One region of the Streptomyces sp. NPDC050619 genome, then DNA from elsewhere that is predicted to be linked to it. Evidence: riboswitches for the same ligand, from Rfam matches in the RefSeq annotation. Region 1 holds a riboswitch; the other holds the start of a gene.
What was found. Region 1 has a riboswitch for FMN ahead of ribB (3,4-dihydroxy-2-butanone-4-phosphate synthase). Riboswitches for the same ligand answer to the same signal wherever they lie in the genome.

Region 1 (5,965 bases):
ACCGGACGGCATCGAGATCACCGTCGAGTACGCCACCGACCTCTTCGAATCGGCCACGGTGGAGCGGATGAACGGGTATCTGCGCCGCCTGCTGGACGCGGTGCTCGCCGACCCCGAAGCGCCGCTCGGCAGCCTCGACCTCATGCCCGCCGAAGAGCGCCGCCGCGTACTCGTCGACTGGAACGCCACGGACCGCCAGGTCCCTCCGCACAGCCTGCCGCAGATGATCGAGGCCCAGGTCGCCCGGACCCCCGAGGCCGTTGCCCTCGTCCACGAGGACGAGTCCCTCACCTATGCGGAGCTCAACGCCCGTGTGAACCGGATGGCCCGGCTGCTCGCCGGGATGGGCGTGGGGCCGGAGCAGACGGTCGCGCTGTTCCTGCCGCGCTCCGTCGAACTGCTGGTGGCTCTGCTCGGCGTGGTCAAGGCCGGAGCCGCCTATCTGCCGCTCGACCCCGACTACCCGGCCGAGCGCATCGCCTACATGCTTCAGGACGCACGGCCCATCCGCGCCCTGACGGTGACCGGCATGAGCGAACGGCTCCCGACCGTCGCGCGGACCGTGGTGATCGACGCGCCTGCGGTACTCGACACCCTGGCCCGCCAACCCGACACCGACCTCACCACAACGCATCGGCCCGATCACCCCGTCTACGTCATCTACACCTCCGGCTCGACCGGGCGGCCCAAGGGCGTGGTGTTTCCCTCGGGCGCGCTGGTCAACCTCATGGCCTGGCACGCCGAGACCGTCGGCGGCGGGCCGGGCACGACGACGGCACAGTTCGCGTCACTCAGCTTCGATGCCGCCGCCCACGAGATCTTCTCCGCGCTGACCTCGGGCAAGACCCTCGCCGTCCCACGGGACGAGGTCCGCAAGGACACCCGGTCGCTGGTCCGCTGGCTCGCACACCACGACGTGAACGAACTGTTCGCGCCGACCCCGGTCGTCGAGACCGTCGTCGACACGGCCCGCGAACTCGGCCTGGCCCTCCCCGCCTTGACCGACATCGTCCAGGCGGGCGAGGCCCTCACCCTCCAACCGCCCCTGCGCGACTTCTGCTCGGCAGTCCCCGGCCGCCGTCTGCACAACTTCTACGGTCCCACCGAGACCCACGTCGTCACCGCGCACACCGTGACCGAGGAGGAGATCCGCTCGGGCGTCACGAGCGTCCCGATCGGAGGGCCGATCTGGAACACGTGTGTGTACGTGCTGGATGAGGCATTGTCTCCGGTGCCGGTGGGCGTGTGGGGGGAGTTGTATGTGGCGGGGGGTGCCGTGGGACGGGGGTATTGGGAGCGTGGCGGGCTGACGGCGGCCCGGTTCGTGGCGGACCCGTTCGGTGGTGGAGGGCGGATGTACCGGACGGGGGATGTCGTGCGGTGGGGGGTGGACGGCGGTCTGGAGTTCCGGGGGCGTTCCGATTTTCAGGTGAAGGTGCGCGGTTTTCGGGTGGAGTTGGGCGAGGTCGAGGCGGTGGTGGGCGGGGTTGAGGGGGTGAGCCGGGTGGTGGCGGTCGTGCGTGAGGACCGGCCGGGGGACCGGCGGTTGGTGGCCTACGTGGTGCCGGAGGCCGGGCACCGGGTCGTGGGTCCTGAGGTAAGGCGTGTGGTGGCGGGGGTGTTGCCGGAGTACATGGTGCCGTCGGCGGTAGTGGTGCTGGCGGACGGGCTGCCGTTGACGGTGAACGGGAAGGTGGACCGCGCCCGGTTGCCGGTACCGGACTACGGGGCGGGCGCGTCTGGTGGGGCACCTGCGGATGAGCGGGAGGAGGCGCTGTGCCGGTTGTTCGGTGAGGTGCTCGGCGTGGAGGGCGTGGAGGGCGTGGGGCCGGAGGACGGGTTCTTCGATCTGGGCGGCCACTCTTTGCTCGCCGTGCGGCTGGTGGCGCGGGTGCGTGCCGAGTTGGGCTGCGAGGTGTCCGTACGGGACGTCTTCGACCACCCGACCGCACGGGGAGTGGCCGGACGTCTGGACGACCGGCCCGCCACCCCGCGCCCCGCCCTCCGCCGCAGGGTGGTCACGTGATCAAACGCATTATCGGCCGAGAACCTGTGTTTATGAGCAGAGGTGTATGGAAGGGCCTGGCGCGTCAGATAGGGCTGTGGCAACATAGAGCTGCCAAATTTAATCCACACAACGCAAGCGGGGTTCGGTGCAATTCCGAACCGGCGGTGAAAGCCCGCGACCCGGTCGAAGCCAGCGGCCGGTTGACCCGATGAAATTTCGGGGCCGACGGTTAAAGTCCGGAAGGGAGTTTGCGTGTAGTGGCATTCTGGCGTTCACCGGCGAATATCCGACCGGTGCGCCCTGGGCTGTCGCGCTCTTCCGCTCCCGACCTCGCTCGTGCTTGGTGCATGGCCATGCCGGAAGAGGAGATGGGGATGTTCCCACTCGAGACCGTCGAGGAAGCCATCGACACTGTGCGGGCCGGAAGGCCGGTGGTGGTGGCCGATGACAATGACCGGGAGAACGAGGGCGACCTGATCTTCGCCGCCCAGTACGCCACCCCGGAACTGCTGGCTTTCATGGTGCGCCACACATCGGGATATGTCTGCGCGCCATTGACCCCGCAGGACTGCGACCGCCTTGAACTGCCACCGATGTGCTCCACCAACCAGGACCGGCGCGGCACCGCCTACACCGTGACCGTCGACGCCCGCGACGGCGTCACCACCGGTATCTCGGCCGCCGACCGCGCCCATACCATCCGGCTGCTCGCCGATCCGGCCACCTCGGCCGGCGACCTGTGCCGGCCGGGCCATGTGGTCCCGCTGCGCGGCGTCCCCGGCGGTGTGCTGCGCCGTACCGGACACACCGAGGCGACGCTCGATCTCGTGCGACTGGCCGGCTGCCGCCCCGCGGGCGTGCTGTGCGAGCTGGTCAACGACGACGGGACCATGAAGCGCCTGCCCGATCTGCGCCGCTTCGCCGACGAGTTCGAGCTGCCGCTGATCACCGTCGCCCAGTTGGTCCAGTACCGCCGCAAGATCGGCGACACGCACGACGACCCCCGCAAGAACGACCTGGCCATCGGTGCCGCCCGGTGATCCGGCCGACCGCCTGAGGAAGAACCCGTCTGGAGGTACCGTGGAGCTTCGCCATCGTGACGTCGGCCCGGGAAGGCCGCAGAGCCCTCTTGAACCCGAGGGCCTGCATATCGCCCTGATGGGCATCGACGGGGCGGGGAAGAGTACGATCGCCGTCGAATTGGCCGATTCCCTGCGTGCGGCCGGCCACAAGGTGGAGATCGTCAATTTCAAGCGGGCCATGGCGGGAGCGGAACCGGCCACCGCCGGCGTGCTGTTCCATGTGGCGTTCGCCGCCCTGCGGGCTCAATACGCGGAAGCCGTTCCGGCAGATCCCCTGAGCGACCTCGCCACGCTGCTGACCGGTGACGACGACAGTGCGAAGTTCTCCGAGATCGAGGACGGGCTGCGCGCGGTGGATGTCTCGGGCAACGGCGCGCGGCCCCTGCTGTCCTCGGCGGTCCTGGAGATCGTCGGCGGCTTCTGGGTGCACAGCTATGTGGAGTCGCGGCTGCGCGACGGGGTCGTCGTCGTGAACGACAGCTTCGGGTACAAACACGCCCTGAAGAACGTGCTGTTGGCCCAGCGGTTGTCCGGTCCCGGTTCCTCCGTGCATGCCGAAGCGCAGCGCGTGCTGGAGGCCGCCAGATCGCTCTTCCACGCCCTGTTCCGGCCGACGTACGGCTACTGGGTCGACACCGATCCGCGGCTGGCCCTGCGCTGGCGGGCGACCACGGGCGATGTCACCACCCCGTTCGAGAGTTACGGCCTGGCCGGGGAGCACGGTGAGGCGTCGTTCCTCGCGATGCAGGATCACTGCCGTCAGGCATTCGGGGAAGCCGCGCGGGAGTGGCAGTGGCAGAGCATCGCCCTGGCGGACGTACCGCGGGAGGAGAACATCGGGCGAGCCGTCCGGCTCATCGAGCAGGACGCTCTGCGGCACCTCGAGCGGGCACGGGCAGCGCGGTAGATGCGGAGCGGATACGACACCGAGAGCAGAGGACTCGCCTGGCTGCGTCAGTGTCTGGCCGAGGAGCGGGCGGAGTCCGGGCTGGCCTTCAACCCGCTCCGCGACGCCTTCCAGCGCGCTCCCGAAGAGGTCTACGCCGCGTTACGGCACCGCAGTCCGGTCCACTACAGTCGGCTGCTGGACTGCTGGGTGGTCACCCGGTACGAGGATGTCGCCCGCCTGTTGCGCGAGCACGGTGTCTTCCGCAGCAGCCCGGATTCGACCACTCAGGACCTCGTCGATCCCTATGTGACGCTCGACCCCGACCGGCCGTCACTGTTCATGCTCGACCCGCCCGACCACACGCGGCTGCGCGGCGCCGTCCGGGACGCGTTCGGGCCCGAGGCGATACGGCGGCTGACCCCGCGGCTGGAGGACTGCGTGCGCCGGGTCATCCGGTCCCTGGGCCGTTCGGGCGACCAGGTCGATCTGGTGACGCGGTTCGCCGACGTCATCCCGCTGCGCGTGTTCGACCTGATCTCCGGACTCGATCTTCACACCGTGGACGAGGTCACCGGCTGGGTGGACCAGATCGTGCGCGGACTTGAGCCCATCGCCACAGCACGGACCGCCCAGCAGGCGCTGACGGCCTATCAGGCGCTGGGTGCCTGCCTCGACGAGCGGCGCTCCGGGCCGGCCCGGGAGGGGTCGCTGCACTGGTCACTGCTCCGCGGTGTCGAGGCGGGCGAGCTGACCGACGCGGAGGCCCGGCAGTTGCTGATGTTCCTGGTGCTCGCCGGGACGAAGACCGTCTCCGACTTCCTCGCGAGCGCCGCCCGGGAGCTGAGCGCGCTGCCGCCCGGGGCCCCCGACCGGCGGTACGTCGACAGTGCCCTGGTGGACGATCTGATCGCGCGCGCCTCGCCCGTGCAGATCGTGGCCCGGACGGCGGCGGTGTCGACGGTGGTGGGTGGCCGCCGTATCCGAGCGGGGCAGAGGACCCTGCTCGTGCTCGCCTCCGCCAACCGCGATCCGGCCCGTGCCGGACGGGTGCGACGCGATGTCGCGTTCGGAGGCGGGATCCACTACTGCCTGGGGGCCCATCTGGCCCGCATGGAGGGGCGGTTCGCGCTGTCCTGCCTGCTGGAGACTTTCCCCGGCATCCGGCTGACCGACGCGAAGCCCTCGCGCCGGTGCGTCACCCTGCGCAGTTGGGACAGCGTCATCGTGCACCTATGAGACAACCCGGGAGGGATCGTGCTGGATCAGGCACACGAACTCGAGATCGCGCGGACGGTGTCCGCCCGGATGAGGAAACGGGGCCAGTTCGCGGACGATGACTGCGTGATGCTCATCGGCTCCTCGGTGTCGGGCTTCGGCCACGCGCGTTCCGACCTCGACCTGCTCGTCTCGGGCAGTACGAACGGCCGCCTTCCGCTGCACGCCTTCCACGACGGCCGCCGGGTCGACGTCGACTTCCTCGACCCTGTCGCGTGGGAGGAGACCAAGGGCTGGGTGAACACCTGGGCGCGCTCGGTCGACGAGCCGTACGAGGGCCGGACGCCGCAACCGGTGGACGACCGTGAATGGTGGGCCGATCATCTGTGGCTGTACGACCGCGTGGTGAACAGCGTCCCGATCACCGAGCGTACAACTGCCGAGTTCCTCAAGGACAGTTCGGCGGATCTCCTCTCGGCCGCCATCCACAACTACTCGCGCGCCCTCTGCCTGCGGATGGCGCGGCGCGCGGGAGTGCACCTGCGGTCGGACAACCTCGCGGCCGGTTCCCAGTACCTGGCCGAGGCGCTGCTCGCCGCCGTGGAAGGGGTGGCGGCGGCGCGCGGGATCACGTTCGTGAGCGACCGGACCGTACTGGAGAAGGGGCGGCGGGTGCAGACCCCCGAGGACCCGTGGGACTCGGCCGACATCGAGTTCCTGTTCAACGACCTGATGCGCCGGGCCTGGGGCACCGGACCCGACCGGAGCGCC
Region 2 (5,965 bases), on a different contig from region 1:
CGCCCAGGTGCGCGGCGAGCGTGCCGGCCGCCGAGCCGATCAGGGCGCCCGCGCTCCACATGCCGTGCAGCCCGGACATGATCGACCGGCCCAGGCGGTTCTCGATCTCGACGCCCAGCGCGTTCATCGCCACGTCCGCCATGCCCGCCGTGGCGCCGTAGACGAACAGCGCCAGGCAGAGGGTGAGGAGGTTCGGGGCGAGCGAGGGCAGGATCAGCGACAGCGTCCACAGGGCGATCAGGCCGCGCAGGGCGTTGCGGGCGCCGAAGCGGTGGCTGATGCGGCCCGCGAGCGGCATCGCCACGGACGCGCCGAGCGCGGGGAAGGCGAGGGCGAGCCCCAGCTGCCCGGCGCTCACCGAGGCGTGGTCCTGGATCCACGGCACGCGGGTCGCGAACGAGCCGGTCACGGCGCCGTGCACGGCGAACACGGCGGCCACGGCGTACCTGGCCTGCCTCACCTCGCGCTGTTCGTAGAGCACGCCACTCATTCTCCGGTCCCTCCCGGTCATGCCGCCTCGCTGAAGCCGCCGCGTAAACTATCAGGGTCCCTTCCTGATAGATAGGGGATTTACGGCCGTGCCATCCGTACGGCTCAGCCGATCTGGGAGGATCCCGGCATGCCCGCATCCCCGAGCACCGCCCGGGCCATCAACGACGGGCTCGCCCTGCGCCTGCTCCAGCAGGAGGGCCCGTTGACGGCAGGTCAGCTGAAACAGCTGACCGGCCTGTCCCGGCCGACCGTCGCCGACCTCGTCGAACGCCTCACCGCCGCCGGCCTCATCGCGGTCGTCGGGGAGTCGGGCGAGCAGCGACGCGGGCCGAACGCGAAGCTGTACGGCATCGTGGCCGACCGGGCCCAACTGGCCGCGCTGGACGTCCGGACCCAGGGCGTCTCGGTCCTCGTGTCCGACCTGCTCGGGCAGGTGCTCGCCGAGGCGTCCGTGCCGATCGGCGACGACGCGGGGACGGGGCCCGCGGTGGAGCAGGCGGTCACGCTGGTCGAGCGCGTGGCGAAGGAGGCGGGGGCCGACCGGCTGCACACCCTCGGCATCGGCGCGCCCGGCCTGATCGACCCGGCGAGCGGTGAACTCCGCGACTCGTCGGGCCTGCCCGAGTGGCACCGGCGACTGGTGGCCGCCCTCCAGGAAAGGTTCCCTCAGGCCCGGGTCAGCGTCGAGAACGAGACCAACCTCGCGGCGCTGGCGGAACAGCGTGACGGTGCGGCCCGGGACCGGGACACGTTCGTGCTGCTGTGGCTGGGCCTCGGCATCGGCGCCGCAGTCGTCCTCGACGGCACGCTGCGCCGGGGCGTCTCCGGCGGCGCGGGCGAGATCGGCTTCCTGCCGGTGCCGGGCACCACACGGCTGCCCTCCGCCACCGACTGCGACGGCGGTTTCCACTCCCTCGCCGGAGCCGGGGCGGTGGCCGGCCTGGCCGTGGCGCACGGTATGACGGCGGCGCCCGCCGCGCCCGAGCCGTACGCGACGGCGCTGGTCCGCGAGGCGGTCGGCCGGGCCGGCCGGGACCCGTCCGCCGACCGTTTCCTCGACGCCCTCGCCGACCGCGTCGCCCTGGGCGCCGCCGCGGTCGTCTCCGTGCTGGATCCCGGCTGCGTGGTCCTGGCCGGCGAGATCGGCCGCGCCGGCGGCGACACCCTCGCCACCCGCGTCCATCACCGGCTCGCCCGGATGTCCCCCCTGCCCACGGAGGTGCGCCCCAGCACGCTGGGCGGCGGCGCGGTGCTGCGAGGGGCACTGCTGACGGCCCGCGACCGGGCACAGGAGGAACTCTTCGCACCCCGGAAGCCCGGGTAGCCGCACTGGTTGCGGGGCTTGCGTCGGGGTTCCTTTCCGGATGAGGGGCCCGGCGGCGGGCAAGGGCCGTCGTCACCGCCGCCGGACCGGTCTGGAGTGGCCAAAAGGACTAGACCATGCGGATCAAGACTCCAGCAGGCGGGCCGACTTGAGAAGTCCAGCGGCACTTCCTGTGAGTCACCCCACACCGTTCGCCCGCATGGGCGTCGATCCGGCGTGGCACACTTGCCGTGTACCAGAAGCAGCGCACTCCGGGGTCGGTGAAAGTCCGAACCGGCGGTTACAGTCCGCGACCCGGTCGCTTCCAGCGGCCGGTTGACTAGGTGAAATTCCTGGACCGACGGTTAAAGTCCGGATGGGAGGCAGTGCGCGGCGGGCGGGCATTCGTGCGCGCCGCCGTATCGGTTCGTCCCTTGGGCGGGCTCCGTCCGGCGTCGCCCCCGGTGTTCCCGTTCGTACATTCTGTCGTCATCGACAGCCCCGGAGTCCGTGCCCGAAGAGGCAGGAGGACCCGGGAAGTGTTCACCGGAATCGTCGAAGAGCTGGGTGAGGTCACCGCCGTCGAGAATCTCGGCGACGCCTCCCGCTTCCGGCTGCGTGGCCCCGCCGTCACCGAGGGTGCGAAGCACGGCGACTCCATCGCCGTCAACGGCGTCTGTCTGACCGTCGTCGATCACGAGGGCGACGAGTTCACCGCCGATGTGATGGCCGAAACCCTGAACCGCTCCAGCCTGGGCGTCCTCGCCGTCGGCTCCCGCGTCAACCTCGAACGTCCCACCGCCGTCGGCGCCCGCCTCGGCGGGCACATCGTGCAGGGGCACGTCGACGGCACCGGGCAGGTGCTGGAGCGCAAGCTGTCCGAGCACTGGGAGATCGTCAAGGTCTCGCTCCCGGCGGACCTCGCGCGCTATGTCGTCGAGAAGGGCTCCATCACCGTCGACGGCATCAGCCTCACCGTCGTCGACGCCGGCCCCGACTACTTCACCGTCAGCCTCATCCCCACCACCCTCGCCCTGACCACGCTCGGCCTCAAGCAGCCCGGCGACCCGGTCAACCTCGAGGTCGACATCATCGCCAAGTACGTCGAGCGACTGCTGGGCACCCCGGGGGCCGCGCGGTGAACTCCCTCAACTCCGAGGCATTCGTCCTGTTCGACCAGCACATCCTCTGGTCGGACATGATCGGCAACATCCTCGGTCTGATCACCCTCGCCCTCGGCTGGCGCCGCTCCCTGTGGACCTGGCCGGTGCAGTTCCTCTCCGGCCTCGTCCTCTTCGGCGCCTTCTTCGGCCACCTCACCGGGAGCGCCGGCAAGCAGGCCGTCGTCATGGTCGTCGCCCTGTACGGCTGGTGGCAGTGGAACCGCCGCAAGGGCGAGTCCCAGGACGGCCAGATCACCCCGCGCTTCGCCACCTGGCGCGAGCGCGCGGCGATGGTCGCCGCCGCCGCCCTCGGCACGGTCGCGGTGGCGCTGCTCTTCAAGGCGTACCCGACCCTGTCCTGGGACCCCTGGCCGGACGCCTACATCTTCGTCGGCACCGTCGTCGCCATGTACGCCCAGGCGCGCGGCATGGTCGAGTTCTGGTTCGCCTGGCTGCTCGTCGACCTGGTCGGCGTCCCCCTGAACTTCGCCAACGGCTATGCCTTCTCCGGCTTCGTCTACGTCATCTACGGCGCAATCGTCCTGTGGGGCATGCGCGACTGGTGGCTGCGCTCCCGCAAGGCCTCGCAGCCCGTCCTGGAAGGAGCGCCGGCATGACTGCCCGCCCGTCACCCACCACCGCCCTGAACGAGGCTCCCCCAGAGCCGAAAGCCTGGGGGGACCCCCATCGCGCCACTCCTCTTGTCCCACCGATCCTGTACAGCACCGACGGCATCGAGGACTTCGCGCTCGACCCGATCGAGCAGGCCATCGCGGACATCGCGGCCGGCCGCCCGATCGTGGTCGTCGACGACGAGGACCGCGAGAACGAGGGCGACCTCGTCGTAGCCGCCGAGAAGGCGACCCCCGAGATCGTCGCCTTCATGATGAGCGAGTGCCGCGGCCTGATCTGCGCGCCCATGGAGGGCCCGGAACTGGACCGGCTCCGGCTCCCGCAGATGGTCGAGGACAACACCGAGTCGATGAAGACCGCGTTCACCGTCTCCGTGGACGCCTCGGCCGCCCACGGCGTGAGCACCGGGATCTCGGCCTCCGACCGCGCGACCACGCTCCAGCTCCTCGCGAGCGGTACGGCGCAGCCCGCGGACCTGGTCCGCCCCGGCCACGTCTTCCCGCTCCGCGCCAGGCCCGGCGGTGTCCTCGTCCGCAACGGCCACACCGAGGCCGCCGTCGACCTCGCGCGCCTGGCGGGCCTGCGGCCGGCCGGCGCGATCGTCGAGATCGCCGGCGAGGACGGCCGCATGCTGCGCCTGCCCGAGCTGATCCCGTTCGCCCGCAAGCACGGCCTGACGATCATCTCCATCGAGGACCTGATCGCCTACCGCCGCACCTCCGAGCCCACGGTCCGCCGCGAGGCCGAGGTCCACCTGCCCACCGCCCACGGCACGTTCACGGCGTACGGCTACCGCTCCACCGTCGACGGCGTCGAGCACGTCGCCCTCGTGCACGGCGAGATCGGCGACGGCGAGGACGTCGTCGTCCGCGTCCACTCCGAGTGCCTCACCGGCGACGTGTTCCACTCCCTGCGCTGCGACTGCGGCCCCCAGCTGGACGCCTCTTTGGAGCGCATCCAGGCGGAGGGCAGGGGAGTGGTGGTCTACCTGCGCGGACACGAGGGGCGCGGCATCGGTCTGCTGTCCAAACTCCGGGCGTACGAGCTCCAGGAGCAGGGCCACGACACCCTCGACGCCAACCTGGAGCTCGGCCTGCCCGCCGACGCCCGGGATTACGGCGCCGGCGCGCAGATCCTGAAGGACCTCGGCGTCCACAGCGTGCGCCTGATGACCAACAACCCCGACAAGACCGACGCGCTCGTCCGCCACGGCCTCAAGGTCACCGGCCGCGAGCCGATGCCCGTGAAGGCGGGCGAGCACAACCTCCGCTACCTGCGCACCAAGCGGGACCGGATGGGGCACGACCTGCCCTGGCTGGAGACGACCCCCGTCTCCACCTGCGGCAACCAGTAAGAAACCACCAAGGAGAGACGTGAGCGGCAAGGGTGCACCGGAACTGTCCGTACGCAAGGTCGGGGACCTTCGGGTCGCCGTCATCGCGGCGCAGTGGCACGAGAAGGTGATGGAAGGTCTGGTGGACGGCGCCCTGCGCGCCCTGCACGACCTGGGAATCGACGAGCCGACCGTGCTCAGGGTCCCCGGCAGCTGGGAACTCCCGGTCGTCGCCAAGGTCCTCGCGGGCCGCGGCTACGACGCGATCGTCGCCCTCGGTGTCGTCATCCGCGGCGGCACCCCGCACTTCGAGTACGTGTGCCAGGGCGTCACCCAGGGCCTGACCCAGGTCTCGGTCGACACCGGCGTCCCCGTCGGCATGGGAGTCCTCACCTGCGACACCGAGGAGCAGGCCCTGGACCGGGCGGGCATCGAGGGCTCCAGCGAGGACAAGGGGCACGAGGCGGTGACGGCGGCGGTGGCGACCGCGGCCCTCATCCGCTCAGTATCCGAACCGTGGCGTCAGGCGGGCCGGCTCAACGCGTAAAGTGAGCGCCACCATGTCCAATAAGACGTTCGAGGAGCTCTTCACCGAGCTCCAGCACAAGGCCGCAAACGGCGACCCCGCGACTTCCCGCACCGCGGAGCTGGTCGGCAAGGGCGTCCATGCCATCGGCAAGAAGGTCGTCGAAGAGGCCGCCGAGGTCTGGATGGCCGCAGAGTACGAGGGCAAGGAGGCGGCCGCCGAGGAGATCTCGCAGCTGCTGTACCACGTCCAGGTGATGATGGTCGCCCGCGGCATCTCCCTGGACGACGTCTACGCCCACCTCTGAGCCGTACCCCGCACACATCCCCGTACAGAACGAACAAAGGAAGCCGACCTCATGCTGCGCATCGCCGTCCCCAACAAGGGTTCCCTGTCAGGCCCTGCGGCGGAGATGCTGCATGAGGCCGGCTACCAGCAGCGCCGCGAGGCCAAGGAGCTGCGGATCGTCGACCCGGAGAACGAGGTCGAGTTCTTCTACCTCCGCCCCCGCGACA

Region 2: it holds a riboswitch for FMN, as region 1 does, so the genes downstream of both, AB0I77_RS37725 (riboflavin synthase) here and ribB (3,4-dihydroxy-2-butanone-4-phosphate synthase) in region 1, are expected to answer to the same signal.

Annotation. Positions count from the first base shown of each region.
Region 1 is NZ_JBFAIR010000001.1:162,802-168,766, forward strand. Features, by position in the region: gene AB0I77_RS00740 (amino acid adenylation domain-containing protein) at 1-2,026, shown strand, start outside; FMN riboswitch at 2,136-2,264, shown strand; gene ribB (3,4-dihydroxy-2-butanone-4-phosphate synthase) at 2,383-3,048, shown strand; gene AB0I77_RS00750 (hypothetical protein) at 3,089-3,997, shown strand; gene AB0I77_RS00755 (hypothetical protein) at 3,998-5,215, shown strand; gene AB0I77_RS00760 (hypothetical protein) at 5,234-5,965, shown strand, end outside.
Region 2 is NZ_JBFAIR010000030.1:48,064-54,028, forward strand. Features, by position in the region: gene AB0I77_RS37715 (MFS transporter) at 1-490, opposite strand, end outside; gene AB0I77_RS37720 (ROK family transcriptional regulator) at 620-1,816, shown strand; FMN riboswitch at 2,059-2,189, shown strand; gene AB0I77_RS37725 (riboflavin synthase) at 2,335-2,937, shown strand; gene AB0I77_RS37730 (nicotinamide mononucleotide transporter family protein) at 2,934-3,575, shown strand; gene AB0I77_RS37735 (bifunctional 3,4-dihydroxy-2-butanone-4-phosphate synthase/GTP cyclohydrolase II) at 3,572-4,945, shown strand; gene ribH (6,7-dimethyl-8-ribityllumazine synthase) at 4,965-5,471, shown strand; gene AB0I77_RS37745 (phosphoribosyl-ATP diphosphatase) at 5,485-5,757, shown strand; gene hisG (ATP phosphoribosyltransferase) at 5,809-5,965, shown strand, end outside.